DNA from 3 places in the Pseudomonas sp. NY15372 genome. Region 2 is predicted to be linked to each of the others. Evidence: predicted binding sites of a transcription regulator. Region 2 holds the regulator's gene; each other region holds the start of a gene.
What was found. The regulator sigma-54, encoded in region 2, starts transcription at its own class of promoters, with help from an activator protein. The targets are predictions, from matches to a motif close to ANTGGCATNNANNTTGCTNT.

Region 1 (10,050 bases), on a different contig from region 2:
AGCTTCGTCACCGGGCTGTTAGGGATCAATGTCGGCGGTATTCCGGGCGCCGACAGCCCCTATGGCTTTCTGCTTGCCTGCGCCGTGGTGCTGGGTTTGGCGGCGGGTCAGTGGTGGCTGTTCAGGCGGTTGCGGTGGGTATGAGTCAGCCTCGTCGGCCGTGCCGCCCTCATCGCGGGGCAAGCCCGCTCCCACAGGTTCGGTGCATCCCTTCAAGTGGCGCCGAACCTGTGGGAGCGGGCTTGCCCCGCGATGGGGAATGGCGGCCAGCTATGCATTTTGAAACATTCGTCCCACATCCGGGTGTGACCCATCGTCCCGAGCCCTCGTCTTTGACAGACATCACGCGAGGTGCCCATGCACGATCCGTTTGAAGAATCCTTGCGCGACCTGCTCAAGGCATCGCCGTCCGGCCAGGACCGTGACGATGCCGCTTGCCTGGGTCGCGTCCTCAAGACCGCCAACCGCCAGGTCGGCGCGGGTGATCTGTTCAGCTTGCTCGGCCGTTGGAGCCAGGCGCTGATGATCGCCGTGAACAATGGCTCGGCGCATGTCGCGCCGGTGCGCCGCAACCCTGCCGCTGGCAGAAAAGCTGATAAGGCCGATTGAATATGGAACTCGATCTCTGGACCCAGAGCCTGGTCACCGCGATGACCGCCCTTTGGACCAAGGTGGCGAACTTCATCCCCAACCTGTTCGGCGCCCTGGTCGTGGTGCTGCTCGGTTTCGTGGTGGCCAAGCTGCTCGATACCCTGTTGTCCAAGCTGCTGGCCAAGTTCGGCCTGGACCGCCTGATGAGCGGCACCGGCCTGACCAAGATGCTCAGCCGGGTCGGCATCCAGGTACCCATTTCCACCCTGATCGGCAAGATCGTCTATTGGTTCGTGCTGCTGATCTTCCTGGTCTCGGCCGCAGAATCCCTGGGCCTGGAGCGGGTGTCGGCGACCCTCGACATGCTCGCCCTGTACCTGCCGAAGGTGTTCGGCGCGGCCCTGGTGCTGCTGGCCGGCGTGCTCCTGGCGCAATTGGTCAATGGCCTGGTGCGCGGCGCCGCCGAAGGGGTGGGCCTGGAGTATGCCGCGGGGGTCGGGCGTATCGCCCAGGGCCTGGTGATCATCATCAGCATCTCTGTAGCGATCAGCCAGCTGGAGGTCAAGACCGACCTGCTCAACCATGTGATCGTCATCGGCCTGATTACCGTTGGTCTGGCCGTTGCGCTGGCGATGGGCCTGGGCAGCCGGGAAATTGCCGGGCAGATCCTGGCGGGAATCTACGTGCGTGAACTCTATCAAGTCGGCCAGCAGGTGCGTATTGGCGAGGTCGAAGGGCAGATCGAGGAGATCGGTACGGTCAAGACGACCCTGCTGACCGATGATGGCGAACTGGTGTCGTTGTCCAATCGGGAATTGCTCGAGCAGCGAGTCAATAGCCGCTAACCGCACAAAAGCTGTTAATGTATGCCGCCGCGAAAACTGGCCCACGGGGCCGAGCGGCGACATTGACCCGACTGTCGGCCAGATCCGTTTTGAATAAAGTTCATTCGCCGCCCATGCGCTATGACCCCCGAGCACTCACTGACGAGGAGTTGGTGGCGCGTTCGCATGAGGAGCTGTTTCACGTAACCCGCGCCTATGAGGAGCTCATGCGGCGCTACCAACGGACCCTGTTCAACGTCTGTGCACGTTACCTGGGGAACGACCGGGATGCCGACGATGTCTGTCAGGAAGTGATGCTCAAAGTGCTGTATGGCCTGAAGAACTTCGAGGGTAAGTCCAAGTTCAAGACCTGGCTCTACAGCATTACCTACAACGAATGCATTACCCAGTACCGCAAGGAGCGACGCAAACGAAGGCTGATGGATGCCCTGAGCCTGGACCCTGTCGAAGAGGCGTCCGAGGACAAGGCACCGAAGCCCGAAGAAAAAGGCGGGCTGGATAAATGGCTGGTGCACGTGAACCCGATCGACCGGGAAATCCTGGTGCTTCGATTTGTCGCAGAGCTGGAATTCCAGGAGATCGCGGACATCATGCACATGGGCCTGAGCGCCACGAAAATGCGCTACAAACGTGCGCTCGACAAGCTTAGGGAGAAATTTGCAGGGCTCACTGAAACTTAGTGGCTTGTAAATCTCTCTAACCAACCGGCAAGTTCTGCTAGACTTGCCGTCGAGTTGTCCCCCGGATGTTGGTGGGACTGCTTAACTATCACCAGATGGGGATTTAACGGATGAAATTGAAAAACACCTTGGGCTTGGCCATTGGTTCGCTTGTAGCCGCCACTTCGTTTGGCGCTCTGGCACAAGGTCAAGGCGCCGTCGAGACCGAGATCTTCTACAAGAAGGAGTTCTTCGACAGCCAGCGCGACTTCAAGAACGACGGCAACCTGTTCGGTGGCTCGATCGGTTACTTCCTGACCGACGACGTCGAACTGCGTCTGGGCTACGACGAAGTTCACAACGCTCGTGGCGAAGACGGCAAGAACATCAAGGGCTCCAACACCGCCCTGGACGCCGTTTACCACTTCAACAACCCGTACGACGCTATCCGTCCGTACGTTTCGGCTGGTTTCTCGCACCAGAGCCTGGGCCAGACCGGCCGTGGCGGTCGTGACCACTCCACCTTCGCCAACGTTGGCGCTGGCGCCAAGTGGTACATCACCGACATGTTCTACGCCCGTGCTGGCGTCGAAGCTCAGTACAACATCGACCAGGGCGACACCGAGTGGGCCCCGAGCGTTGGTATCGGCATGAACTTCGGCGGTAGCCCGAAGCAAGCTGAAGCTGCTCCGGCTCCTGTTGCCGAAGTCTGCTCCGACAGCGACAACGATGGCGTCTGCGACAACGTCGACAAGTGCCCTGACACTCCGGCCAACGTTACCGTTGACGCCGACGGCTGCCCGGCTGTTGCCGAAGTCGTACGCGTTGAGCTGGACGTCAAGTTCGACTTCGACAAGTCGGTCGTCAAGCCAAACAGCTACGGCGACATCAAGAACCTGGCTGACTTCATGAAGCAGTACCCACAGACCACCACCACCGTTGAAGGTCACACCGACTCCGTTGGTCCGGATGCTTACAACCAGAAGCTGTCCGAGCGTCGTGCCAATGCTGTCAAGGAAGTCCTGACCCAGCAGTACGGTGTTGAATCGACCCGTATCGACTCGGTTGGCTACGGTGAGACTCGTCCGGTTGCTGACAACGCCACCGAAGAAGGCCGTGCTATCAACCGTCGCGTTGAAGCTCAGGTCGAAGCCCAAGCCAAGTAATTTGGTTTGATGCTTCATGAAAAACCCGGCCTCGGCCGGGTTTTTCTTTTTTTGGCTGCAGCGCTGCAGACACGTCCCGCTGTGTGAGCCGCAGTGCCGTGGTGTCTCACTGCTTGAGCAATGCCACCAGCAAGACCAGGTTTAGCAGCAACGACAACAACGCCACCCCCTGCCAGACCTTCAACGGTTCCCGCTCCAGCAGCGGCCGGGCCCGCTTGGGCGCCTCGTCCCGGTCCCCGCGCTCGAAGGCCAGCAACCATTCCTCAGCCGTCTCGAACCGCCGCGCAGGGTCACGCTCCACGCCCCGCAACAGGTTCCCCTGCACCCAGGCCGGCACATCCGGCCGGTAGCGTGCCGGATCGACCGCTGCGCCGAACCGGGGCCGTTGGAATGCCTCGACCTCGCCATACGGGTAATGCCCCGTGAGCAGGAAGTACAAACTCACCCCGACCGCATAGAGGTCCTGCTGTGGACCGGGCTGGGCGCCTTCGAACGCCTCCGGTGCGATGAACGAAGGCGTGCCGGGCAGCTCGTGCGCCGCGTCTTCGGAGAGCCCTGGGCAATAGGCCAGGCCAAAGTCCAACAGCCGCACCTGGCCATCGTGCCCAAGGTGCAGGTTGTCCGGCTTGATGTCCCGGTGCAGCAGGTTGCGTCGGTGCAGCGCCCCGACCGCCTGCAGGAGTTGGCGCGCCACCTCCAGCCAGCGTTGCAGGGGCAGCGGCCCGTGCTCGGCAAACAGCGTCGCCAGGGTTTGCCCTGGGTATTCGCGCATCAGGTAGTACAGGTGCTGGCGCTGGCTGGCACTGTGCACTTCAGGGAAATGCCGCCCGGCGACCCGGCGCAGGAACCATTCCTCCAGCAACAGGCGCTGGGTGGCGCCTGCTTCGGCATGCAGGTCCGCTGGCAAGGTCTTGAGCAGCCAGGCTTGCCCGTGGCTGTCGTGCACCCGGTACACCATGGACTGACGACTGCGCGACAGCAATGACTCGACTTGCCAGCCATCGAGCGACTGGCCGGGGCGCAGCAACCCAGGCACCGGCCACTGCTGCAGTTGTGCCAGGGTGTCGCCGAGGTTGGTCGAGCCCAGTTGGTCGACACGTACCAGCAAGGCGCTGGCGTTGTCCTGGCTTCCACATCGATGGGCCGTGGCCACCAAGGTGTCGGCGGCTGCCTGCAGGTCAGACTGGTCATGCAGTACCGAGCGGATGCGCTGGTCGCCCAGGCTGGCCCAGACGCCATCACTGAGGAGCGCGAAGCAGTCGCCATCCTGCAGCTCGCCCTCGAGGTAGTCCACCAGCAGATGCTGGTCCAGGCCCAGGGCGCGCTTGAGCACATGCTGCATGCCCGGTTGGTCCCAGACGTGGTCTTCGCTCAGGCAGTGCAGGCGGCCGGCCTGCCAACGATAGACACGGCAATCACCCACATGCGCCAAGGTGAAGCGACGCCCGCGCAGGACCAGGGCGCTGAGGGTGGTCAGTAGCGGTTGGCCTTTGCCTTGGGCGCGCAGCCAGCGATTCTGCGCCAGTAGCAGGCGGTCCAGAGCCTGGGCCACGCCCCAGGTGGCGGGGGTGGCGTAGTAATCCAGCGCAAGCGCCTGCAGGGTGGCCTTCGCGGCCAGGCTGCCGTCGGCGCACTGGCTGACGCCGTCGGCCAGTGCACACAGATAGCCCTTGCTGGCGGCCAGTTCCGGAGCGGGCGTGACCAGGCGCAGGGCATCCTGATTTTCGGCCCGCGGGCCGGTGGCCGTGGCTTGGGCGAAGCTCAACTGCAGGCTCATGGCATCTCCTCAGACCCGCGCTGCAGTGACGGCCGCAGAGCCCCAGGTGGTGCGCCAGCGTTGCTTGACGCCGTGCAGGCCGAACCAGGCCAGCAGGCCAAGGCTGGCGAACAGCCACAGGGCCAGTTGGTAGTCACCGGTGTGTTGCTTGATCGCTCCCAGCCCTGCGGCCAGGAGGAACCCGCCGATGCCGCCGGCCATGCCGATCAACCCGGTCATCACGCCGATCTCCTGGCGGAAGCGTTGGGGCACCAATTGGAATACCGCGCCGTTGCCCGCACCGAGACCGAGCATGGCGCTGACGAACAGGGCCAGGGCGGCCACGGCGCTGGGCAGGTTGAAGCCAACGGCGGCGATGCAGATGGCCGCCACGCTGTACATGGCCAGCAAGGTGCGGATCCCGCCGAAGCGGTCGGCCAGGGCGCCGCCCAGCGGGCGCATGAGGCTGCCGGCGAATACGCAGGCGGCCGTGTAGTAGCCGGCGGTGACCGGGCTCAGGCCGTACTGGTCGCTGAAATAGCCGGGCAGAGCACTGGCCAGGCCGATGAAGCCGCCGAAGGTCACGCTGTAGAAGAACATGAACCACCAGCTGTCGCGGTCGCCCAGGGCCTTGAGGTAGTCCGCCATGGCCTTGGGCTTGGGCCGTTGCGGTGCATTGCGCGCCAGCAGAACGAACAAGGCCAGGGTCAGCACCAGGGGCAGCAGGGCGAAGCCGAACACGTTGTTCCAGCCAAAGGCTGCAGCCAGGGCAGGGGCCAGCAGGGCGGCGAACACTGTGCCGGAATTACCCGCGCCGGCGATGCCCATGGCTTTGCCTTGGTGTTGAGGCGGATACCACTGCGAGGCCAGGGGCAGGGAAACGGCGAACGAGGCGCCGGCAAAACCGAGGAACACGCCCAACAGCAGGGCTTGTTCATAGCTGTGGATACCCAAGTGCCAGGCGCAGGCCAGGGCTGCGATCACCACCACCTGGCCCAGCACCCCGGCAGTCTTCGGCGACAAACGATCCACCAGCAGGCCCATGGCGAAACGCAGCACCGCGCCGGCCAGGATCGGCGTAGCCACCATCAGGCCCCGTTGCTGTGCGCTCAGTCCGAGGTCGGCGGCGATCTGCACCGCCAGAGGGCCCAGCAGGTACCAGACCATGAAGCTCAGGTCGAAATACAGGAACGCGGCGAACAGGGTGGGCACATGCCCGGATTTCCAGAAGCTCGTATTCATCGAACACCTCGCGCGGCTTGCAACGCTAGTCACGCCCTGGTTGTGCAGGGCCGGAACGAAAAAGACGCCGCTTCCCGGTCCACTGGCATGGAAGGGGAGCGACGTCTTTGTCGGGGAATGTGGCAACCGCCGTTGGCTACCTGTGGGGTGTACTCAGCAAGAGCCGGGCCAATTAGGGCTGCTATGCAGCCCATCGCGAGACAAGCCCGCTCAGGATCACGCAAACCTGGCCAATGGCGAGTTCAGGCAGCGCAGGGCTGCCGCTAGCCCAGCATCTCGTGCATGGCGATGATCTGTTCGGCCACCTGGATCAGCTTCTGCTGGCGGCTCATCGCCTGGCGCCGCATCAGCGTGTAGGCCTGTTCCTCGTTGCAGTCCTTCATTTTCATCAACAGGCCCTTGGCCTGTTCGATGCGCTTGCGTTCGGCCAACTGCTGGTCCCGGGCCAGCAGTTGGGCCTTGAGCGCCTGGTCGCTTTCGAAGCGGGCCATGGCCACGTCGAGGATCGGCTGCAGACGCGCGGCATGGATACCTTCGACGATATAGGCGCTGACCCCGGCCTGGATCGCCTGGCGCATCACGCCTGGATCGTGCTCGTCAGTGAACAGCACGATGGGGCGGGGACGGTCGCGGCTGACCAGCACCACCTGCTCCATCACATCCCGCCCTGGTGACTCGGTATCGATCAGGACCACGTCCGGGTGCACGGTTTCGACGCAGGTGGGCAGGTCGATGGTCAGGCCAGCGGCCTCGATCACCTCGAAGCCCGCCTCGATCAGGGCGCCCTTGAGGCGACCGACCTTTCGTTCGGTGTCATCGATCAGCAGGATTCGCAGCATGTCCGTTCTCCTCACAGGCCGGCCTGGGCATCAGGGGTGTCATCCAGGGCGTGCAGGCGGAAGCTGCGGGCATAGCCGTGAGGGTCGCTGCCGTCCCAGCGGGTGCCGTCGATCAGCAGACTGCTGCGCATCAGGGGGTAGGAGCAGGGCACGCCGATGGCCTCGGCCGCCTGGTGGTAGAGGCCCAACTGCTGGACCTGACGGGCCACGCCCAGGTAGTCGGGGTCTTCGCGCAGCAGCCCCCAGCGGCGGAACTGCGTCATGAACCACATGCCGTCGGACAGGTAGGGTATGTTCGCCCGCCCCTGGTCGAACAGGCGTAGGGCGTGAGGGTCGTGCCACTGGTTGCCCAGGCCGTCCTGGTAATCGCCGAGCAGTCGTGGTTCGATGCTGCCCAGGGGCGTATCCAGGTAGGCCTTGCCGCTGAGCAGCTGGGCCGTGCTCCGGCGGTTTTCCTGGCTTTGCTCGATGAATCGGCTGGCGGCCAGGACCGCCTTCACCAACGCTCGGGCACTGTTGGGGTATTGCTCGACGAACGCGCGGGTAGCGCCGAGGACTTTTTCCGGATGGTCCGGCCAGATCGACTGGCTGGTCGCCAAGGTAAAGCCCAAGCCCTTGGCCACCGCATCGGCCGACCAGGGCTCGCCGACGCAAAAGCCGTCGATACGCCCGGCTTGCAGGTGGGCGGCCATCTGTGCGGGGGGGACCACCACACTGCGCACGTCCTGCAGCGGGTGAATGCCTTGGCTGGCCAACCAGTAATACAGCCACATGGCGTGGGTGCCAGTGGGGAAGGTCTGGGCGAAGGTCAGGCGTGCGCCATGCTGGTGCACCAGGCGCGACAATGCCTCGGGGCTGGTCACGCCTTTGCGCTGCAGGGCCGGGGAGAGGTTCAGGGCCTGGGCGTTCTGGTTCAGACCCATGAGCACGGCCATGGCATGGTTGGGTATGCCGCCCAGGCCCAGGTGCACGGCGTAGACCAGGCCGTACAGGCAATGGGCGGCATCCAGTTCGCCGCTGACCAGCTTGTCGCGCAGCCCGGCCCAGGAGGCCTGGCGTTTGAGGTTGAGGGTCAGGCCCTGCAACTGGGCGAAGCCCTGGGTGGCGGCCACTACGACCGGCGCGCAGTCGGTCAGGGCCATGAAGCCGATGTCCAGGCAGGTTTTCTCGGGGGCATCGCTGCCGTTGACCCAGGCCAGGGGTGTCGTGGGGAATGCTGTGTTCAAGGGGTTCCTCGCCGGTACGGAGCAGTCTGCCTGTACCCGATGAAGCAACCCATGTGCCAGCGCCCCTGTCGCCCGGGCCGCGCGCTGGCTATAATCGCCCGCTCACTCACCGCGAGTCTTGCCCGCCCATGTATACCCTGGCCCGCCAGCTGCTGTTCAAGCTTTCCCCGGAAACCTCCCACGACCTGTCCCTGGACCTGATCGGCGCCGGTGGCCGCCTCGGTCTCAATGGCCTGCTGTGCAAGCAGCCGGCGGCGTTGCCGGTAACGGTCATGGGCTTGAACTTCGCCAACCCGGTCGGCCTGGCCGCCGGCCTGGACAAGAACGGCGCGGCCATCGACGGTTTCGCCCAGTTGGGTTTCGGCTTCGTCGAGATCGGCACCGTGACCCCGCGCCCTCAGCCGGGCAACCCCAAGCCGCGTCTGTTCCGGTTGCCCGAGGCCACGGCGATCATCAACCGTATGGGCTTCAACAACCTGGGCGTCGATCACCTGCTGGCCCGGGTTCGTGCTGCGCGTTATGACGGCGTACTGGGCATCAACATCGGCAAGAACTTCGACACGCCGGTCGAGCGCGCGGTGGACGATTACCTGATCTGCCTGGAAAAGGTCTACGCCGATGCCAGCTATATCACCGTCAACGTCAGTTCGCCGAACACCCCGGGCCTGCGCACCTTGCAGTTCGGCGACTCGCTCAAGCAACTGCTGCAAGCCCTGGCGGTGCGCCGCGAGCAGTTGGCCAGCGAGCACGGCAAGCGCGTGCCCCTGGCCATCAAGATCGCCCCGGACATGACCGACGAGGAAACCGCCCTGGTGGCCTCGGCGCTGATGGAAACCGGCATGGACGCGGTGATCGCCACCAACACCACGCTCGGCCGCGAAGGCGTCCAGGGCCTGCCGTTCGGTGACGAGGCCGGTGGCCTGTCCGGTGCGCCGGTGCTGGAGAAAAGCACACACACGGTGAAGGTGCTGGCCGCTGAGCTGGCCGGCAAGTTGCCGATCATTGCCGCGGGCGGGATCACCGAAGGGCGCCACGCAGCGGAAAAGATCGCCGCTGGTGCCAGCCTGGTGCAGATCTACTCGGGTTTCATCTACAAGGGGCCTGCGCTGATCCGCGAGGCGGTGGACGCCATTGCGGCCATGCCGCGGCAATAAAAAGGACAGGCATAAAAAAGGGCCCCTTGCGGGGGCCCCTGGGCCTCAGCCCGCCGCCCGGATGGGGCGCGCATGGTGACTCGAATTCAGTGTCCTCGTCTCAGCCAACGGCGTGATTTTCGTTGAGTCTCTGGATGCCAGCGGTGCCGGTCATGCCATCCCAGTTGTCACCCCGTCCTTCGCGCCAGCCATTGATCCAGGCTTGGCGTACGGACGGCAGGTTGAAGGGGCAAAGCTCGCGGGATTTGCCGGTGACCCCATACTGGTAGCCACGTGAATATGCTCTTTCCAACGGATCACGCTTAAGTCTTCTCATAGGGTGTTGCCCTCACTTGTTGACTGTAATGTCCCGTCGGCCTCTCCGAGGCCGGGCAGAATCGTTCTGCCGGTTTGCGCTCGCTGCCGGCGTGGCGAGCGGAAGGTGTTGCCTCGTTGCGAGACAACCTAAGGCCAGTTCTAACCAAAGCGAGTCACAGTGTGAATGATCGATTTGTCATAAGGACGTAACCTTTCCTAGGGTCAGAGGATAAGTAAATAAATGCGACTCAACCTGATTTGTCGTTGAGCCCGCT
Region 2 (10,050 bases):
CGCGCCGAGATGCTCGCCGCCGAGGCCCTGCGCATCATGGAAGACAACAAGATCAACGCACTGGTGGTGGTCGACCAGAACGACCGCCCGACCGGCGCCTTGAACATGCATGACCTGCTGCGCGCAGGCGTGATGTGATGGAGGACAACACGATGAACCCGGATCTGCTGCAACGCGGCAAAGCCATCAAGCTGGCGGTCTTCGACGTCGACGGCGTGCTCACCGATGGGCGCCTGTACTTCCTCGAGGACGGCAGCGAGTTCAAGACCTTCAACACCCTCGACGGCCATGGCATCAAGATGCTCATGGCTTCGGGCGTGACCACCGCTATCATCAGCGGGCGCAAGACGCCGGTGGTCGAGCGCCGGGCCCGCAACCTCGGCATCCCACACCTGTTCCAGGGCCGCGAGGACAAACTTGTGGTGCTCGACGGCCTGCTCGCCGAACTGGGCCTAAGCTATGAACAGGTCGCCTACCTGGGCGACGACCTGCCCGACCTGCCGGTGATCCGTCGCGTAGGCCTGGGCATGGCAGTGGCCAGCGCCGCACCGTTCGTTCGCCAGCACGCCCATGGTGTGACCCAGGCCCGCGGCGGCGAAGGCGCAGCCCGAGAGTTCTGTGAATTGATCATGCAGGCCCAGGGCAACCTGGACGCTGCCAACGCCAACTACCTCTAAGGCCGCACATGTTCAGCAAGAAAGCCCGAAATATCGTGCTGCTCGGTGCGATCGCCGCACTGCTGGTGGCGGTCGGCTACTGGAACATCAGCCCCGAGAGCTTCCTCGACAAGCCCGTGGCCCAGGTCGACGAAAGCGCCATCGACTACTACGCGATCAACGCCCACAGCGTGCAGTTCATGCCGGACGGCAAGATGCAGTACGAGATGACCGCCGACAAGGTCGAGCACCTAAAGGCCAGCGAAGTCTCCCTGCTGACCAAGCCCGACCTGCACTTGTACCGCGGTACCCAGTACCCATGGCACGTGCAGAGCGAGCGCGCCGAGGTCAACCCGGACGGCACCGAGGTCGAACTCATCGAGAAGGTCCGCGTGGCCCGCACCGATGAAAAGCAGCGCGAAATGATCGTCACCACGTCCCGCATGACCGTGTTCCCGCAGAAGCAATATGCGCAGACCGAGCAAGCCGTTAGAATCGACGGCGCCGGTGGGACCACTACGGGCAAAGGAATGAAAGCGTATTTGAAAGACGGCAGGATGGACCTGCTGTCCAACGTAAGAGGACAGTATGAGGCTCGTTAAAACCCTCCCCTTTTTGCTCAGCCTGAGCGCGGCACTGGGAAGCGCGAGCGCCTTGGCCCTGCCCAACGATCGTGACCAGCCTATCCGCATCCAGGCCGACAACGCTCACCTGGACGACAAGCAAGGCGTAGCCACCTATACCGGCGACGTGATCATCACCCAGGGCTCGATGATGATCAAAGGCAACACCGTGACCATCACCCGCGCCGCCTCCGGCGATATCGACGTGGTCACCTCGGTGGGCAACCTGGCGTATTTCGAGCAGCAGCAGAGCACCGCCAAGCCCGACAAGATGAAAGGCTGGGCCGTGACCATCCAGTACCAGGCGCAGAAGGACATGGTGATCCTCACCGACCGCGCCAAGGTCGAGAACGAAGGCAACACCACCGAAGGCGAGAAGATCGTCTACAACACCAAGACCCAGGTGGCCACCGCCGGTCGTGGTGGCAATGTGACCTCGCCGCGTCAGCGCATCGACATGGTGATTCAGCCGAAGAAGAAGGCCGAGTAAATGGCAACCCTCAAAGCCCAGCACCTGGCCAAGAGCTACAAGGGCCGCCAGGTCGTCCGCGACGTCAGCCTGTCGATCGACAGCGGCCAGATCGTCGGCCTGCTCGGCCCCAATGGCGCCGGCAAGACCACCTGCTTCTACATGATCGTCGGCCTGGTCCGCGCCGACCAGGGCCGCGTGCTGATCGACAACCTGGATGTCAGCCACCAGCCCATGCATGGCCGCGCCCGCGCCGGCATCGGCTATCTGCCCCAGGAAGCCTCGATCTTCCGCAAGCTGTCGGTGGCCGACAACATCATGGCCATCCTCGAGACCCGCAAGGACCTCGACCGCGACGGCCGCCGCAAGGAGCTGGAAAGCCTGCTGCAGGAGTTCCATATCAGCCACATCCGTGACAACCTCGGCATGAGCCTCTCCGGTGGCGAACGCCGCCGCGTCGAGATCGCACGGGCCCTGGCCACCGCGCCGAAGTTCATCCTGCTGGACGAACCCTTCGCCGGTGTCGACCCGATTTCCGTGGGCGATATCAAGCAGATCATCCATCACCTCAAGGCCAAGGGTATCGGTGTACTGATCACCGACCACAACGTCCGCGAGACGCTCGATATCTGCGAGACCGCCTACATCGTCAACGATGGACAACTGATCGCCGAAGGCGATGCCGAGACGATCCTGGCCAACGACCTGGTCAAGGAAGTCTACCTGGGCCACGAGTTCCGACTCTGAGCCCGGAGTCTGCCTGGGCACTGCTGCAAATGTTGCAGTGCTCTAGGCAAACGCTACAATTTCAGGCATATAACTTGCTTAAAATTGGCGCCCCGGCGCCCTTCGTGTAGTGGATGGCGCATGCGCGCCGGCGAACAAGGTATTAAGCCCCAGCCATGAAACCATCGCTCGTCCTAAAAATGGGCCAGCAACTGACGATGACACCGCAGTTGCAACAGGCCATCCGTCTGCTCCAGCTCTCCACCCTGGACCTCCAACAGGAAATTCAGGAAGCGCTGGAATCCAATCCGATGCTCGAACGTCAGGAAGACGGCGACGACTTCGACAACAGCGACCCCATGGCCGACAACGCCGAGAGCAAGCCCGTCGCCGAAGCCCAGGACAACAGTTTCCAGGAAAGCACGGCCAACGCCGAAACCCTGGAAGAAGGCGAATGGAACGAACGCATCCCCAACGAACTGCCCGTGGACACGGCCTGGGAAGACATCTACCAGACCAGTGCCAGCAGCCTGCCGGCCAGCGATGACGACGAGTGGGACTTCACCACCCGCACCTCCACCGGCGAGAGCCTGCAGAGCCACCTGCTGTGGCAGTTGAACCTGGCACCGATGTCCGACACCGACCGGCTCATCGCCGTGACCTTGATCGACAGCATCAACGGCCAGGGTTATCTGGAGGACAGCCTCGAGGAGATCTGCGCAGGCTTCGACCCCGAGCTGGATATCGAACTGGATGAAGTGGAGGCCGTACTGCACCGCATCCAGCAGTTCGAGCCCGCCGGCATCGGTGCACGCAACCTCGGCGAATGCCTGTTGCTGCAACTGCGCCAGTTGCCAGCCAACACGCCGTGGATGGCCGAGGCCCAGCGCCTGGTCACCGATTTCATCGACCTGCTCGGCAGCCGCGACTACAGCCAGCTGATGCGCCGCATGAAGCTCAAGGAAGATGAACTGCGCCAGGTCATCGAACTGGTACAGAGCCTCAACCCGCGCCCAGGCTCGCAGATCGAGTCCAGCGAGCCGGAGTACGTGGTGCCGGATGTCATCGTGCGCAAGGACAACGACCGCTGGTTGGTGGAACTCAACCAAGAAGCGATCCCCCGCCTGCGGGTCAACCCGCAATACGCAGGTTTCGTCCGCCGCGCCGACACCAGCGCCGACAACACGTTCATGCGCAACCAGTTGCAGGAGGCGCGCTGGTTCATCAAGAGCCTGCAGAGCCGCAACGAAACGCTGATGAAGGTCGCCACGCAAATCGTCGAACACCAACGCGGCTTCCTCGATCAGGGCGACGAGGCGATGAAGCCGCTGGTACTGCATGACATCGCCGAAGCGGTGGGCATGCACGAGTCGACCATTTCCCGGGTCACCACGCAGAAATACATGCACACCCCGCGTGGCATCTACGAATTGAAATACTTTTTCTCGAGCCATGTGAGCACCTCCGAAGGCGGTGAATGCTCGTCTACGGCGATCCGCGCGATCATCAAGAAACTGGTTGCAGCGGAAAATCAGAAAAAGCCATTGAGTGACAGCAAGATCGCTGGTTTACTGGAGGCACAAGGCATCCAGGTAGCCCGTCGCACCGTCGCCAAGTACCGCGAGTCCCTCGGCATCGCACCGTCGAGCGAGCGCAAGCGACTGATGTAGCCCCTGGCTGTGCCATAGCGTTTCAGTGGCAGGTGCAATACCTGCCCTTTATGCACGGGCAACAAAGGAGAAGCTGTATGCAAGTCAACATCAGTGGACAGCATGTAGAAGTCACCCAACCACTGCGTGAGTACGTACTCGAGAAGCTCGCCCGGGTGGAAGGACATTTCGACAAGATCACCAACGTCACGGTGATCATGAAAGTCGAGAAACTGCAGCAGAAGGTCGAGGCCACGCTCCAGATTCCCGGCGGAGAAGTGGTTGCCAACGCCGAACACCAAGACATGTATGCAGCGATCGACGCCCTGGCTGACAAGCTCGACCGCCAACTGAAAAAACATAAGGAAAAACAGCAAAGCCTGCTGCAAGGTGCAGCCGCCCGCTGATCCCTCTCATCCATGATCCGACTTGAAACCATCCTGACCCCCGGCCGTTCCCTCGTGAACGTGCCGGGCGGCAGTAAGAAGCGCGCCCTGGAAAAGGTCGCCAACCTGATCGCCGAGCAAATTCCCGAACTGGAGATGCAAGACGTCTTCGATAAACTGATTGCCCGCGAGAAACTGGGTTCCACCGGCTTCGGCAATGGCATCGCCATTCCCCACTGCCGGCTCGAAGGCTGCACGGCCCCCGTCAGCGCCCTGCTGCACCTGGATGCTCCTATCGACTACGACGCCATCGATGGCGCGCCCGTGGACCTGCTGTTCGTCCTGCTGGTGCCGGAAGCTGCCACCGATGCGCACCTTGAACTGCTGCGCCAGATCGCCAGCATGCTCGATCGCAAGGAGGTTCGCGATCGCCTGCGTGCCGCCGACAGCAGCGAGGCCCTGTACCAGGTAGTCCTGGACGCACAGAACGAGCACTGAACATGCGCCTGATCATCGTCAGCGGCCGGTCCGGCTCCGGCAAAAGTACCGCCCTCGATGTCCTGGAAGACAACGGCTATTACTGCATCGACAACCTGCCCGCCGGGTTGTTGCCGCAACTGGCCGAAAACGCACTGATCAACACCGAGCTGTTGCAACCGAAGGTGGCCGTTTCCATCGACGCACGCAACCTGCCCAGCCACCTGAGCCGCTTCCCCGACCTGCTCGAAGATGCCAGGAGCCGGCATATCCAATGCGACGTGCTGTACCTGGACGCCGACGAGGAGACGCTGCTCAAGCGTTTCTCCGAGACCCGCCGGCGCCACCCGCTGACCAACGCCAACCGCTCCCTGGCAGAAGCGATCCGCGTCGAGAGCGAGCTACTCGGCCCGATCTCCGACCTGGCCGACCTGAAGATCGACACCACCAACCTGAACCTCTATCAGCTGCGAGACTCGATCAAGCTGCGCCTGCTCAACCAGCCTGAGCCCGGCACCGCCTTCCTGGTCGAGTCCTTCGGGTTCAAGCGTGGCATGCCCGTGGACGCCGACCTGGTGTTCGACGTACGCTGCCTGCCCAACCCGTACTGGAAGCCGGAACTGCGTGAGCATTCCGGGTTGGACCAGCCAGTGATCGACTACCTTGCCACCCAGCCGGACGTCGAGGAGATGTTCCAGGACATTTCCAGCTACCTGCTCAAATGGCTGCCCCGCTTCGCTGCCAGCAACCGTGCGTATGTCACCATCGCCATCGGCTGCACCGGCGGGCACCACCGCTCCGTGTACCTGACCGAGCGCTTGGGCCAGTTGCTGCAACAATCCCTGAAAAACGTCCAGGTCCGCCACCGCGACCTCTAGCCCACAGGATATCCGCCCCACGATGCCCGCCCGCGAAATCACCATCATCAACAAGCTTGGCCTGCATGCCCGGGCGGCGGCCAAGTTCGTCGGCGTGGCCGGCCGCTTCCCCTGCCAGGTCAGGGTCGGGCGCGCGCCGGACAAGCTGGTGGATGGCAAGAGCATCATGGCGGTGATGATGCTGGCGGCGGGCAAGGGCACCTCGGTGCACCTGCATACCGAGGGCGAGCAGGACAACGAAGCCATGGAAGCACTGGTCGAGTTGATCAACAATTACTTCGATGAAGGTGAGTAACCCACTGAAGTCGTAATCCTTGTGGATCTGCAACTCAAGACATCGCCGTATCCAGCACCATCATCAAACAGAACCCGATGCACAGCCCCAGGCCGGCTAACCGGTGATGCCCATTGCTACGCGACTCCGGGATGATCTCCTGGGTCACTACCAGCAACATCGCCCCCGCCGCACACGCTAGGCCGAGCGGTAGCAGCAATTGGGCAACGTTCACCAGCCAGGCACAGATCACCGCTGCCAGAGGCTCTACCAGCCCCGAAGCCGTCGCTTTTGCCCCGAAAAATATCCGAACTGGGAGCAACATGGTTTTATTGCACGCTGGGAAAGACCGACAAATGACAATTGGCCGAAAAGCACAATGTTCGAGGTAGGCGTTTTTTCCGAAAACAACAGCTTGATCAAAACAGTCGGGACAACCCCCGACTTTCACTGCCCGATCCCTGTGAGCATCTACCACAGCTATAAGCATATGAAATATTATATTGGCGTGCGTGCGTTCAACATGGTCTCCCCGGGCGATAAAAGCCTTCCGGCGAAGCACCTGATCTCGCGGCTGCCCTCTATGAATTGCTAAAACGCCCTATCCTCTCTACGGCATAATGCTTGTTGTTTCGAACTACGGCGACAATGTCGCCGCATGTCGAAACAACAGCCCGCAGACAAGGCTCAGCTCCCCGCAACCGTCATCCGCTCGATCAGCACCGAGCCGCTGTGGATATTGCTACGGGTTTCGATATCGCTGCCAATCGCCACGATCTGCTGGAACATGTCCTTCATGTTGCCGGCGATCGTCACTTCCTGGACAGGGAACTGGATCTCGCCGTTCTCCACCCAAAAGCCCGCCGCGCCGCGGGAGTAATCACCGGTCACCATGTTCAGGCCATGCCCCATCAATTCGGTCACCAGCAGGCCACGCCCCATACGGCGGATCAAGGCTGCCTGGTCTTCGACCCCGTGGGTGACGAAGAGGTTATGCACACCACCGGCGTTGGCGGTGCTCGGCAGGCCCAACTTGCGACCCGAATAGGTACCCAGCAGGTAGGAAACCAGCTCGCCCTTGTCGACGAACGGCTTGGCATAGGTGGCCAGGCCATCGCCATCGAAGGCGGCACTGCCCAAGGCGCGCGGCAGGTGCGGGCGCTCGTCGAGGGTCAGCCAGGTGGGGAACAGGCGTTGGCCGATGGCACCGTCAAGGAACGATGACTTGCGGTACAGGTTGCCGCCGGAGATCGCCGACAGGAAGCTGCCGAACAGGCCACCGGCCAGTTCGGCAGAGAACAGCACCGGCACTTCGCAGGTCGGCACCGGGCGCGCCCCAAGGCGGCTGGCCGCGCGCTGTGCAGCCCGCTGACCGATGCTGCGCGGGTCGGCCAGCAGGTTGCCCTGGCGATTGACGTCATACCAATAGTCGCGCTGCATCTGCCCTTCGCCTTCGGCGATCATCACGCAACTTAAGCTATGGCGCGTGGAGGCATAGCTGCCGATGAAGCCATGGCTGTTGCCATAGACCCGACAGCCTTGATGGGTGTTCAGGGTCGTGCCGTCGGCATTGAGGACGCGCGGGTCGGCATCGAAGGCCGCCGCTTCGCAGGCCAACGCCATCTCGACGGCCTTTTCCGGCTCCAGGCCCCAGTCATGATAGAGATCGAGGTCCGGGATCTCACGGGCCATCAGTGCCGCGTCGGCCAAGCCTGCACATTCATCCTCGGAGGTATGCTGGGCAATGGCCAGGGCGGCCGCGACGGTCTCGCGAATGGCCTCCGGGCCGCTCGCCGAGGTGCTGGCCGAGCCTTTGCGCTGGCCGACGTAGAGGGTGATGCCGAAGCCCTGGTCACGGTTGAACTCGACCGTCTCGACCTCACGCTGACGCACCGTGGTGGACAGGCCCTGCTCCAGCGACACCGCGACCTCGCAGGCGCTGGCGCCTTGGCGGCGCGCCTCTGCGATGATCGCCTCGACCTGTTCCTGCAAGGCTGGCAGGTCCTTGGGGCCTACGCTCTGGACTGCACTCATGGTTTTCTCCACTCAAAATTCTGCGTTCGGCTTGGGTCATTGTACGACCGGGCCGGACAAGCGGCCCCCGACTGGTTATCATGGCGGCGATTTCCAGCGGACTGCCACCATGGTTGATTCATACGACGACGCCTTCGACGGCGAAAAAAGCAAAACCCAGATCAAGCGCGAGCTGCATGCGTTGGTCGAACTCGGTGAGCGCCTCACGACGCTCAAGGCCGATACCCTGGCGCGCCTGCCTTTGACCGACGAGCTGCGCAAGGCGCTGGCCGAAGCCTCCAAGCACACGGCTCATGGCGCCCGCAAACGCCACATGTCGTTCGTCGGCAAGCTGATGCGCGTACAGGACATCGACGCGATCCATGCCGTGCTCGAGCAGATGGACAGCTCGACCCGCCAGTACAACGAGCGCTTCCATAACCTGGAGCGTTGGCGCGATCGCCTGGTCGACGGCACCGACGATGACCTCGAACGTTTCGTCAACGAGTACCCCGACACCGATCGCCAGCACCTGCGTTCGCTGATCCGCCACGCCCAGCACGAGAAAGCACGAAATAAGCCGCCAGCCGCTGCGCGCAAGGTCTTCAAGTACATCCGTGACCTCGACGAACTGCAGCGCGGGTTGCGCTGAGCCCTGCCGAGGGGGCCTGTAGGAGCGGGCTTGCCCCGCGAAGCAGGCGCCGCAGTACTGGCTGGCACCGGCCTCGTCGGTGTCCGCAAGGCACGCCCGCTCCCACAACGGCCCACGTCGGCATCACGCGCCGGTACCCCCAACGGTAATCGCATCGAGCTTCAAGGTCGGCTGGCCAACGCCCACCGGTACCGATTGCCCATCCTTGCCGCATGTCCCCACCCCGCTGTCCAGGGCCAGGTCGTTACCGACCATCGAGACCCGGCTCATGGCCTCCGGACCATTGCCGATCAAGGTGGCGCCCTTGACCGGCGCGGTGATCTTGCCGTCTTCGATCAAATACGCCTCGCTGGTGGAAAACACGAACTTGCCGCTGGTGATATCCACCTGGCCACCGCCAAGGTTCGCGCAATAGATACCCTTTTTCACCGAGGCGATGATTTCCTGCGGGTCGCTTTCACCGGCACGCATGTAGGTGTTGGTCATACGCGGCATCGGCAGGTGGGCGTAGGACTCGCGACGACCGTTGCCGGTGACCGCCATGCCCATGAGCCGCGCATTGAGCTTGTCCTGCATGTAGCCTTTGAGGATGCCGTTCTCGATCAAGGTGGTGCATTCGGTCGGGGTGCCCTCGTCATCGACGCTCAGGGAGCCCCGCCGGCCTTCCAGGGTGCCGTCGTCGACGATAGTGCACAGCTTGGAGGCTACCTGTTCACCGATGCGCCCGCTGTAGGCCGAGCTGCCCTTGCGGTTGAAGTCGCCTTCCAGGCCGTGGCCCACGGCCTCGTGCAACAGCACGCCGGACCAGCCTGGGCCCAGCACGACCGGCAGGGTACCGGCCGGTGCCGGCTTGGCCTCGAGGTTGACCAACGCCTGACGAAGGGCCTCTCGGGCGTAGCCCATGACCCGCTCCTCGGTGAAGTAGCGGTAGTCGGTGCGCCCACCACCCCCCTGCCCGCCACGCTCGCGACGGCCGTTCTGCTCGACGATCACACTGACGTTGAAACGAACCAGCGGCCGCACGTCGGCCGCCAGGCTGCCATCGACCGCAGCCACCAGGATGCGCTCCCAGACCCCGGCCATGCTCACGGTGACCTGCTGGATACGGGGGTCCAGGGCACGGGTCGCGGCGTCCACACGCTTGAGCAGCTCGACTTTCTCGGCGCGGCTGAGCACGTCCAGCGGGTTGTCCTGGGCGTACAACGCCGTCACTTCCTGGCTTCGGAAGGCCTGCACGCGGCCCTCCT
Region 3 (10,050 bases), on a different contig from region 2:
GGGTAGGTAGAACAGCGCCACCTGTTCGCCCTCATGCCAGACCACCACGCCGGAGTCGGCGACCAGGTCCTGGAGCCGGCAGACCGTTTGCCAGCCGGGTTGCGTTGCGACAGCAGCGTTGGACAGTTTCATCAGACAGCCTCCTGGGTGGTTGGGATCAGGTGCAAGGGTGCGGCCGGCCGGCGCTGCTCGCGCTCACGCACGAAGTGCACGTCCGGGTCGGGGCGCTGGTCGTTGACGAAGGTACGGAAGCGCTTGAGCTTTTCCGGGTCCTTCAGGGCATTGGCCCACTCGCACTCGTAGCGGTCGACCACATGCTGCATCTGTGCTTCCAGCTCGCCGGCCAGGCCCAGGCTGTCGTCGAGGATCACCTGCTTGAGGTAGTCCAGCCCCCCTTCGAGGCTCTCGCGCCAGACCGAGGTTCGTTGCAGCTTGTCGGCGGTGCGGATGTAGAACATCAACACGCGGTCGATGATTCGCACCAGGGTTTCGTCGTCGAGGTCCGTGGCGAACAGTTCGGCATGCCGCGGGCGCATGCCGCCATTGCCGCAGACGTACAGGTTCCAGCCCTTGTCGGTGGCGATGACGCCGATGTCCTTGCTCTGCGCCTCGGCGCATTCACGGGTGCAGCCGGAGACCGCGAACTTGAGCTTGTGCGGTGAGCGCAGGCCCTTGTAGCGGTCTTCCAGGCGCAGGGCCATGGCGACGCTGTCCTGCACGCCGTAGCGGCACCAGGTGCTGCCCACGCAGGACTTCACCGTGCGGGTCGACTTGCCGTAGGCATGCCCGGTCTCGAACCCGGCCTCGATCAGTTCGCCCCAGATCAAGGGCAGCTCGTGCAATTGTGCGCCGAACAGGTCGATGCGCTGGCCGCCGGTGATCTTGGTATAGAGGTCGTATTTCTTCGCCACCTGGCCGATCACGATCAGCTTGTCGGGGGTGATCTCGCCGCCGGGAATACGTGGCACCACCGAGTAGGTGCCGTTCTTCTGCATGTTGGCCATGAAGGTGTCGTTGGTGTCCTGCAGCGGCACCAGGGACGGGTCCATGATCGGCTGGTTCCAGCAGGAAGCGAGGATCGAGCCGACGGTGGGCTTGCAGATGTCGCAACCGACGTGGCCCTTGCCGTGGCGCGCGAGCAGGTCGGCGAAGGTGCGAATGCCTTCGACCCGGACCAGCGCGTAGAGCTCCTGGCGGGTGTAGGCGAAGTGTTCGCACAGGCTCTTGTCCACGGCCACGCCACGGGCGCCCAGCTCGTGCTCGAAGACCTGCTTGAGCAGGGCCGCACAGCCGCCGCAACCGGTGGCGGCCTTGGTGCAGCCCTTGACCGCGGCAAGGTCGGCACAGCCGCTGTCGATAGCGGCGCAGACCGCGCCCTTGCTGACGTTATGACAGGAGCAGATGGTCGCGCTGTCGGGCAGCGCATCGGCGCCCAGGGCGGGTACTGCGCCGCCCTGCGGCAGGATCAGCGCTGCTGGGTCGGCCGGCAGGGCGATGCCGTTCTGCACGTATTGCAGCAGGGTGTCGTAATAGCTGTTGTCGCCCACCAGCACCGCGCCGAGCACGCGCTTGCCGCTGGCATCCACCACCAGCCGGCGATAGGCCGCGTTGGCCTCGTCGATGAAGCGATAGCTGCGCGCGCCCGGCGTGGCGCCGTGGGCATCGCCGATGGAACCGACATCCACCCCCAGCAGCTTGAGCTTGGTGGACATGTCGGCACCGGCGAACGCCTGCGCAGGCTCGCCTGCCAGCAGTGCCGCCAGGTTGCGGGCCATGCCGTAGCCTGGCGCCACCAGGCCGAACACACTGCCGTTCCACGACGCGCATTCGCCGATGGCGAAGATGCGTGGGTCGCTGCTGCGGCAATCGCCGTCGATCACCACGCCGCCCCGGGCGGCGATTTCCAGGCCACAGGTGCGGGCCAGGGCATCCTGGGGGCGGATGCCTGCGGAGAACACGATCAGGTCGGTTTCCAGGTGCTCGCCGCCGTCGAAGTTCATGCGGTAGCGGTAGGCCTCGCCAGCACTGATCGACTGGGTGGCCCGGGACAGGTGCACGCCCACGCCCAGCGCTTGGATCTGCGCGCGCAGGGCAGCACCACCCTCGCTATCGAGCTGCACCGGCATCAGCCGCGGCGCGAATTCCACGACGTGGGCTTCCAGGCCCAGGGACTTCAAGGCATTGGCGGCCTCCAGGCCAAGCAGGCCACCGCCGACCACCACGCCTCGGCGGGCGTTGCCGGCTGCGGCGCGGATGGCGTCGAGGTCGTCCAGGGTGCGATAGACCAGACGTGCGGTGCCGCTGGAACCTTCGATCGGCGGCACGAAGGGATAAGACCCGGTGGCGAGAATCAGGTGGTCATAGCCATAGCGTCCTTCGGCGGTGACCACTTCGCCGCGTTCGCGGTCGATTTCCAGTACGGCCTCGCCCAAGTGCAGGTGCACGCCGTGGCGGTCGTAGAAGTCCCGCTCGCACATCGCCAGGGCCTCGGCATCGCTGCCGCCGAAGTATTCGGAGAGATGCACGCGATCGTAGGCGCGCTGGCGCTCTTCGCCGAACACCCGCAGCTCGAAGCGCGCCAGCGCGCCGCGCTCGATCAGTTGTTCGACGCAGTGGTGGCCGACCATGCCGTTGCCGACGATGACCAGTCGCTCCCGTTGCCCGCTGTTCGCTGTTGCCTTCATAGCCGATCCTCGCGAAAAAAAAGGCGCCTGGAGCCGAAGCTCCAGGCGCCTTTGCCTGTTCTCATCAGTTTGGGCCCGGGCTGGTCGCCGTTGATCAGCAGGGCATGTTGTCAGTGTTCAAAAGCAGGGAGTGTGCCAACTCTGCTAGGAGCTAGGTCTTGAGGTGGGTGATGGCGGTCCCCAAAGCAGTTGCGCCAAACAAATCGCCCCAATCCTGTGCACGCCTGCTCATCCTGGGGCACTCAGTACACATCGCGCCGGTAGCGGCCGGCCTTGCTCAAGGCGTCCACATAGGCCTGGGCAGCCTCGTTACCCATGCCGCTGTGCTCGGCCACGACGTGGCGCAAGGCGGCGTCGACATCCTTGGCCATGCGCATGGCGTCGCCACACACGTAGAAGTAGGCGCCCTCCTCCAGCCAGCGCCACAGCTGCGCGCCCTGCTCCAGCATGCGCTGCTGGACATACACCTTGGACGCCTGGTCGCGGGAGAACGCGGTGCTCAGGTGCAGGTGGCCGCTGGCCTGCCAGGCCAGCAACTGGTCGCGGTAATAGAAGTCGCAGGCTTCGTGCTGCTCGCCGAAGAACAGCCAGTTGCGCCCGCTCGCCCCACGCGCCTGGCGCTCTTCGAGAAAGGCCCGGAACGGCGCGATGCCCGTGCCGGGGCCGACCATGATCACCGGCGTACGGTCGTCCTCGGGCAGGCGGAAGTGTTTCGCCACCTGGGGGAAGATCGCCACCTCGACCCCTTCGGCGCGGTCGGCGAGGAAGGTCGAGCACACGCCCTTGCGCGCGCCATAGCGCACCGTGGAGACCGTCAGGTGAACCTGGCCGGGGTGCGCGATGGGGCTCGAGCAGATCGAATACAACCGGGGCTGCAACGGCTTGAGCAGCTCCAGCCATTCGGCCAACGACAGCGTTTGGGGAAACTCGCCCAGGACATCGGCCAGTTGCCGGCCCCAGAGCCAGTGCTTCAGGTCGGCCTTGCGCTCGGGCAACAGCATGCCCCGCAGGTCGCTGCTCGCCTGGCTGAAAACCTCCAGCTGGCTGGAAGTGACCCGGGTGATGTCCAGGTGCCGCTCCAGGGCAACGGCCAAGGGCATCGGTGCGTGCCCCTTGAGTTCGACCATGGCCTGGCCGTCCAGCCTCATCAAACCGAGCAGCTCCTCGACCAGCGCCGGGCAATTGCGAGGCCAGACGCCCAGGGCATCACCGGCCTGGTAGCTCAAACCACTGTCGCCCAGGTCGAATACCAGCTGACGGGTTTCCTTGCTGGCGCCTGGGCCATTGAGCAGGCGGTTTTCCACCAGCCTGGCCGGCAACGGGCGCTGCTTGTCGAATGCTGCACCGCCAACGCTTTTGCGCGAGGCCCTGACCGGTGCTGCCCCCAGCTGCGCAAGCAAGGCATCGAGCCAGGCAGCGAAAGCCTCGTCGAAGTCGGGCTCGCAGTCGACACGGTCCAACAACCGGCGAGCCCCCAGCTCGGCCAGCCGCGAATCGAGCTTGCGGCCGAAGCCGCAGAACTGGTCATAGCTGGAGTCGCCTAGGGCTAGCACGGCATAGGGCAATTCAGCGCAATGGCTGCCCTGCTCGCCTTGCAGGGCCTGCCAGAAACCTGCACCGCTGGCAGGGGCTTCGCCGTCACCGAAGGTGCTGGCGATCAGTACGACACTGGCGGCGCCTTGCAGTTGGCGCGGGCTGATCGCCTCCATGCAGCTGACCTCGACCGCCAAACCCGCCTCGCGCAGGCTTTGCCCGCAGCGCTCGGCCAGGCTTTCGCCGTTGCCGGTCTGCGAGGCCCAGAGCACGCGGTGGCGGGCGGCATCGCAGGCGTCTTCGGCAACCGTCGGCGGCGTCAGGTCGAGCACCTCGATACGCGCTCCACCGACCCGTTCCAGAGCCACGGCACAGTGTTTGTAGGCCGGCTGCAACGAGGTCGGGTCGACGGCGTCGCAGGTCACCGCGTTGATCGCCAATTGCTCGCCGAAAACGTCGTTCCAGTGGAAAGGTGCAAAGCAGTTGCCCGCCTGTACCCGGTCGCTGATCCGCGCCGGCAGCACCGCCTGCCCGCGACGGGAGCGGATGGCCACCTGGTCGTGCTCGGCGATACCCAGACGCGCGGCGTCCGCGGGGTTGAGCTCGACGAAGGGCCCCGGATCGAGCCTGTTCAGGCTGGGGATCTTGCCGGTCTTGGTCAAGGTGTGCCACTGGTGCTGCACGCGCCCGGTATTGAGCACCAGCGGGAACTGCGCGTCAGGCAGTTCGGTCGGCGGCAGCCACGGGCGTGCCAGGAAACGTGCCTTGCCGCTGGGCGTGGGAAACGCCAGGGCCGGCCGGGCGCCCTGGCCAGCAGTCAGCAGGTGCTGGCTGACGCCATCGTTGTGGTAACGCAGCGGGCTGCGGTCATGGTCGCGGCCCGGGGCGCAGGGCCACTGGCGGGGGCGCTCGCGCAGCTCGGGGTAGCCGATACCGCGCAGGTCGTAACCGGTTTCCGGGTTCCAGAAGCGGCGGATCTCGTCGAACACGGCCTCGGCGTGGGGGTAGTCGAATCCCTCCGCGTAGCCCATGGCACAGGCGATGCGCGCGATGATCTGCCAGTCCGCCAGGCTCTGGCCGGGCGGCTCGACCGCCTGGGACATCAGGGTCAGGTTGCGCTCGCTGTTGACCATCACCCCCTCGCCCTCGGCCCAGAGGGCGGCGGGCAACAGGATGTCGGCGTAGCGGTTGGTCTCAGTGTCGAGGAACGCATCCTGAACGATCACCAGTTCCGCCTGGCCCAGGCCGTCGATGACCTGCTGGCGATTGGCGACGCTGGCCACCGGGTTGCTGCAGATGATCCAGCAGGCCTTTATGCAGCCAGCCTTCATCTGTTCGAACAACGCCACGGTGCCGCCCCCGCTCTCGTTGCGCAGGCTGCCCGGGGCGAGCCCCCAGTGCTGCTCGACGAAGGCACGGTCGGCGGCGACCTGCGCCGAACGCTGGCCCGGCAACCCAGGCCCCATATAGCCCATCTCGCGCCCGCCCATGGCATTGGGTTGGCCGGTCAACGAAAACGGGCCGCTACCCAGGCGGCAAATGGCACCGGTGGCCAAGTGCAGGTTGCACAGGGCATTGCTGTGCCAGGTGCCGTGGATGCTCTGGTTCAGGCCCATGGTCCAGCAGCTCATCCAGTTGCCGGCGCGGCCTATCCAGTCGGCGGCCTGACGAATGTCGGCCTCGGCGAGGCCGGTGATGGCGGCGACCCGTTGCGGTGTATAGGCCTCGAGGAAAGCGGGCATCGCCTCCCAGCCTTCGGTGTGGCGGGCGATGAAGTCGGCATCGGTATGGCCGTTGCGGTGCAACAGGTGCAGCAGCCCGTTTAGCAGGGCCAGGTCGGTACCCGGGCGCACTTGCAGGAACAGGTCGGCCTTGTCGGCGGTGGCGCTGCGCCGGGGGTCGACGACGATCAGCCTGGCGCCGGCCTTGAGCCGATCGAGCAGGCGCAGGAAGAGAATCGGGTGACAGTCGGCCATGTTCGCACCGATCACCAGGAACACCTCGGCGTGCTCGAAGTCCTGGTAGCTGCCCGGTGGCCCGTCGGCACCCAGGGACTGCTTGTAGCCGCTGCTGGCGCTGGCCATGCACAGGCGCGAATTGGATTCGATGTGCCGCGTGCCGATGAACCCCTTGGCCAGCTTGTTGGCCAGGTACTGGGCCTCCAGCGACATCTGCCCGGACACATAGAGTGCCACTGCGTCCGGGCCATGGGCGTCGATGATCCCTCGCAGTCGGCCGGCGGCCTGTTCGATGGCGCTGTGCAGGGTGCCCTGCACGGGCTCTTGATGGCGCTGCTGGCGGACGAATGCGTGGGTCAGGCGCCCAGCGGCGGTCAGTGGCAGGTGGGCAGTCTGGCCCTTGGTGCAGAGGCGACCGAAATTGCTCGGGTGTTGCTTGTCACCGCTGACCTTGGTGACCTTGCCGTCCGTCACGGTCATGACGATGCCGCACCCTACCCCGCAATATGGGCAAACACTGCGCACTTCGCTGCTGCTCATCGGTCGATCTCCTGGCCGCATGAACGAAAAAAGGCGCCGGCCGCCCCGCCCTGCAGAAGCAGGAGGGGCAGCACGGCGCCTTTGTCGTGGAGGCCATCGGCGTTGATGGCCTGGATGCAGGAGCATCAGCAAGTACTGGGCCAATTGCAGGCATCAGCCCGCCCACAGGGACTCCAGTGTCCTTGAGGGGAACAAAAACGGCTTGCCCCGCGATAGGGCCGGCACAGAAATGGCACTCAACCGATGGGCTCGCACCAATTGGTGGCATGTGAGATGGTTCGCCGTAGCAGCTTTGGCGCCTGTAAGATCGAGCGCCGCCCGCGCGCGATCTCACAGGCAACAACCGCCTCACGACCTACCCTGACGACAACATCAGGCAGCAGAAATAAAAAAAGCGACCCTAAGGTCGCTTTCTTTGTGGCTTCCGGGTGTTCAGTGGGCCCTGGAAGCTGGAATATGGCGCAGCGGACGGGACTCGAACCCGCGACCCCCGGCGTGACAGGCCGGTATTCTAACCGACTGAACTACCGCTGCGCTAAACATCGAGAAGTGGTGGGTGATGACGGGATCGAACCGCCGACCCTCTGCTTGTAAGGCAGATGCTCTCCCGGCTGAGCTAATCACCCAACGTCTCGGTGTGGCGCGCATTCTACGGATGACCCTCCACCCTGGCAAGCACTTTTTTCAAATTTTTTTTCAGATCTTTCAAAGACCTAGCGCAACCGGCCTTTTCCACTTTAATAGGAGGCTGCTGGCCCTCTGACAGGGTTGGCCTGGAGCCACCGCTCGGAGAATAATGCCCGCCTTATGCATTAAGGAGAGATTCCCCCTCATGTGGTTCAAGAACCTGCTGACCTACCGCCTGACCCAGGACGTCCCGTTCGAGCCCGAGGCACTGGAAGCCGCCCTGGCCAGCAAGCCAGCCCGCCCCTGTGCCAGCCAGGAGCTGACCACCTATGGTTTCGTCGCCCCGTTCGGCAAAGGCGAGGACGCTCCCTTGGTGCACGTCAGTGGTGACTTCCTGCTGATCGCTGCCCGCAAGGAAGAACGCATCCTGCCCAGCAGCGTGGTCAACGATGCGGTCAAGGAAAAGGTCGAAGAGATCGAGACCGAACAGATGCGCAAGGTCTATAAAAAGGAACGCGACCAGATCAAGGACGAGATCATCCAGGCGTTCCTGCCGCGCGCCTTCATCCGCCGCTCGATGATCTTCGCCGCCATTGCCCCTCGCCTGGGCCTGATCCTGGTCAACTCGGCCAGCGCCAAGCGAGCCGAGGACCTGCTGTCGACCCTGCGTGAAGTGATGGGCTCGCTGCCGGTGCGTCCGGTAACGGTCAAGACCGCCCCGAGCGCGACCATGACCGACTGGGTCAAGACCCAGGAACCGGCCGCCGACTTCTTCGTCCTGGACGAGTGCGAGCTGCGCGACACCCATGAAGACGGCGGCATCGTACGCTGCAAGCGCCAGGACCTGGCCAGCGAAGAGATCCAGCTGCACCTGGGCACCGGCAAGGTGGTCACCCAGCTGGCCCTGGCCTGGCAGGACAAGCTGTCGTTCGTGCTCGACGACAAGACCGTGATCAAGCGCCTTAAGTTCGAGGAACTGCTGCAGGAGCAGGCCGAACAGGACGGCGGCGAGGAAGCCCAGCAGCAGTTCGACGCCAGCTTCACCTTGATGATGATGACCTTCACCGAGTTCCTGCCGGCGCTGTTCGAGGCGCTGGGGGGCGAGGAGATTCCGCAGGGGGTCTGAGGCCTCGCTGTGCCTTGCGCCCCATCGCCGGCCAGCCGGCTCCCACAGGGGGCAAATGGGGGCGCCGGCGTGCCGGCGATGGGGCAGTCGGGCTTGCCGTGGTCTAAGCAGATGTGCAGTATAGTGCGCACTGTGAGGACGACCTCACGACGCACTGCGTGACCATTCCGGGGACGGCCCCATCCTTAGCCACGATGGAGACTCATCATGTCCTGGATCATCCTGTTCTTCGCCGGCCTGTTCGAAGTGGGCTGGGCCGTAGGCCTCAAGTACACCGACGGTTTCACCCGCCCCCTGCCCACCGCCTTGACCGTCGCCGCCATGGCCGTGAGCCTGGGCCTGCTGGGCCTGGCCATGAAGGAACTGCCGCTGGGTACCGCCTACGCGGTGTGGACCGGCGTCGGTGCCGTAGGCACGGTGATCGCCGGGATCATCTTGTTCGGCGAATCCATGGCGTTCATGCGCCTGGCCAGCGTCGCGCTGATCGTCGCCGGCCTGGTCGGCCTGAAGGTCAGCACCGGCTGACCTTCACCTCTACCCTTTTCAACGCGCGTCGCCGCGCAAGGCACAGACCTTCTCGCGCAGTGCCTCGGGCTGCGCCGCGTCCACCGGGACGGCGGCGCCAGCCACCAGGGTCACCCGCGACCACAGGCGCCTGAAGAACCCCTTGTTCGGGTCGCGGCTGAAGAAACTGCCCCAAAGCCCCTGCAGCGCCAGCGGGATCACCGGCACCGGGGTTTCCTGCAAGATGCGGCTCACGCCACCCTTGAACACATCGATTTCACCATCGGCACTGAGCTTGCCCTCGGGGAAGATGCACACCAGCTCGCCGTCGGCCAGGTACTGGGCGATACGGGCGAAGGCGCGTTCGTAGGTGGCTTCGTCCTCGCCACGCCCGGCGATGGGGATGGCCCCGGCCGTGCGGAAGACGAAGTTGAGCACAGGCAGGTTGTAGATCTTGTAGTACATGACGAAGCGTATCGGCCGGCGAATGGCCCCCCCGATCAGCAGCGCATCGACGAACGACACGTGGTTGCACACCAGCAGCGCCGCGCCTTCGTCGGGGATGCGCTCGAGGTCGCGGTGCTCCACGCGGTACATGGAATGGCTGAGCAGCCAGATCATGAAGCGCATGGTGAACTCGGGCACGATACGGAAGATATAGGCGTTGACCGCGATGTTGAGCAGCGACACCACCAGGAACAGCTGCGGGATGCTCAGCTCGGCCAGGCTCAACAGAACGATGGTGACGATGGCCGAAACCACCATGAACAAGGCATTGAGGATGTTGTTGGCGGCTATCACCCGGGCCCGCTGGTCTTCGGGGGTGCGTGCCTGGATCAATGCATACAGCGGCACGATGTAGAAACCGCCGAACACACCCAGGCCGACGATCGACAGCAGGATCCACCAGGCCTGGCCCATGCCCAGCAACGCCAGCCAGTCGTGGGGCACGGCGCCCACCGGCACATCGCCGGAATGCCACCACCAGAGCAGGCCGAACAGCGTCAGGCCGAAGGAGCCGAACGGCACCAGGCCGATTTCCACCTTGCGCCCGCTCAGGCGCTCGCACAGCAGCGAC

Region 1: ACNFG0_RS08625 (CmpA/NrtA family ABC transporter substrate-binding protein) is a predicted target of sigma-54. The motif match lies at 8,366-8,385, and genes of this name have one in related genera.
Region 3: nirB (nitrite reductase large subunit NirB) is a predicted target of sigma-54. The motif match lies at 2,805-2,824, and genes of this name have one in related genera.

The regions. Positions count from the first base shown of each region.
Region 1 is NZ_JBLUPY010000008.1:32,782-42,831, forward strand. Features, by position in the region: gene ACNFG0_RS08585 (zinc transporter ZntB) at 1-144, shown strand, start outside; gene ACNFG0_RS08590 (hypothetical protein) at 358-609, shown strand; gene ACNFG0_RS08595 (mechanosensitive ion channel family protein) at 612-1,436, shown strand; gene sigX (RNA polymerase sigma factor SigX) at 1,550-2,116, shown strand; gene ACNFG0_RS08605 (OmpA family protein) at 2,227-3,261, shown strand; gene ACNFG0_RS08610 (protein kinase domain-containing protein) at 3,368-5,038, opposite strand; gene ACNFG0_RS08615 (nitrate/nitrite transporter) at 5,048-6,259, opposite strand; gene ACNFG0_RS08620 (ANTAR domain-containing response regulator) at 6,523-7,098, opposite strand; gene ACNFG0_RS08625 (CmpA/NrtA family ABC transporter substrate-binding protein) at 7,110-8,324, opposite strand; gene ACNFG0_RS08630 (quinone-dependent dihydroorotate dehydrogenase) at 8,453-9,478, shown strand; gene rmf (ribosome modulation factor) at 9,579-9,794, opposite strand.
Region 2 is NZ_JBLUPY010000004.1:155,553-165,602, reverse strand. Features, by position in the region: gene ACNFG0_RS05275 (KpsF/GutQ family sugar-phosphate isomerase) at 1-138, shown strand, start outside; gene ACNFG0_RS05270 (KdsC family phosphatase) at 153-677, shown strand; gene lptC (LPS export ABC transporter periplasmic protein LptC) at 686-1,258, shown strand; gene lptA (lipopolysaccharide transport periplasmic protein LptA) at 1,245-1,769, shown strand; gene lptB (LPS export ABC transporter ATP-binding protein) at 1,770-2,495, shown strand; gene ACNFG0_RS05250 (RNA polymerase factor sigma-54) at 2,651-4,144, shown strand; gene hpf (ribosome hibernation-promoting factor, HPF/YfiA family) at 4,222-4,530, shown strand; gene ptsN (PTS IIA-like nitrogen regulatory protein PtsN) at 4,543-5,007, shown strand; gene rapZ (RNase adapter RapZ) at 5,010-5,864, shown strand; gene ACNFG0_RS05230 (HPr family phosphocarrier protein) at 5,887-6,159, shown strand; partial or broken gene ACNFG0_RS05225 (ZIP family metal transporter) at 6,194-6,421, opposite strand; gene pmbA (metalloprotease PmbA) at 6,826-8,172, opposite strand; gene yjgA (ribosome biogenesis factor YjgA) at 8,282-8,803, shown strand; gene tldD (metalloprotease TldD) at 8,927-10,050, opposite strand, start outside.
Region 3 is NZ_JBLUPY010000060.1:1,391-11,440, forward strand. Features, by position in the region: gene nirD (nitrite reductase small subunit NirD) at 1-132, opposite strand, end outside; gene nirB (nitrite reductase large subunit NirB) at 132-2,684, opposite strand; gene ACNFG0_RS22275 (molybdopterin-dependent oxidoreductase) at 2,927-6,715, opposite strand; tRNA gene ACNFG0_RS22280 (tRNA-Asp) at 7,173-7,249, opposite strand; tRNA gene ACNFG0_RS22285 (tRNA-Val) at 7,266-7,341, opposite strand; gene rdgC (recombination-associated protein RdgC) at 7,548-8,468, shown strand; gene sugE (quaternary ammonium compound efflux SMR transporter SugE) at 8,676-8,993, shown strand; gene ACNFG0_RS22300 (MFS transporter) at 9,012-10,050, opposite strand, start outside.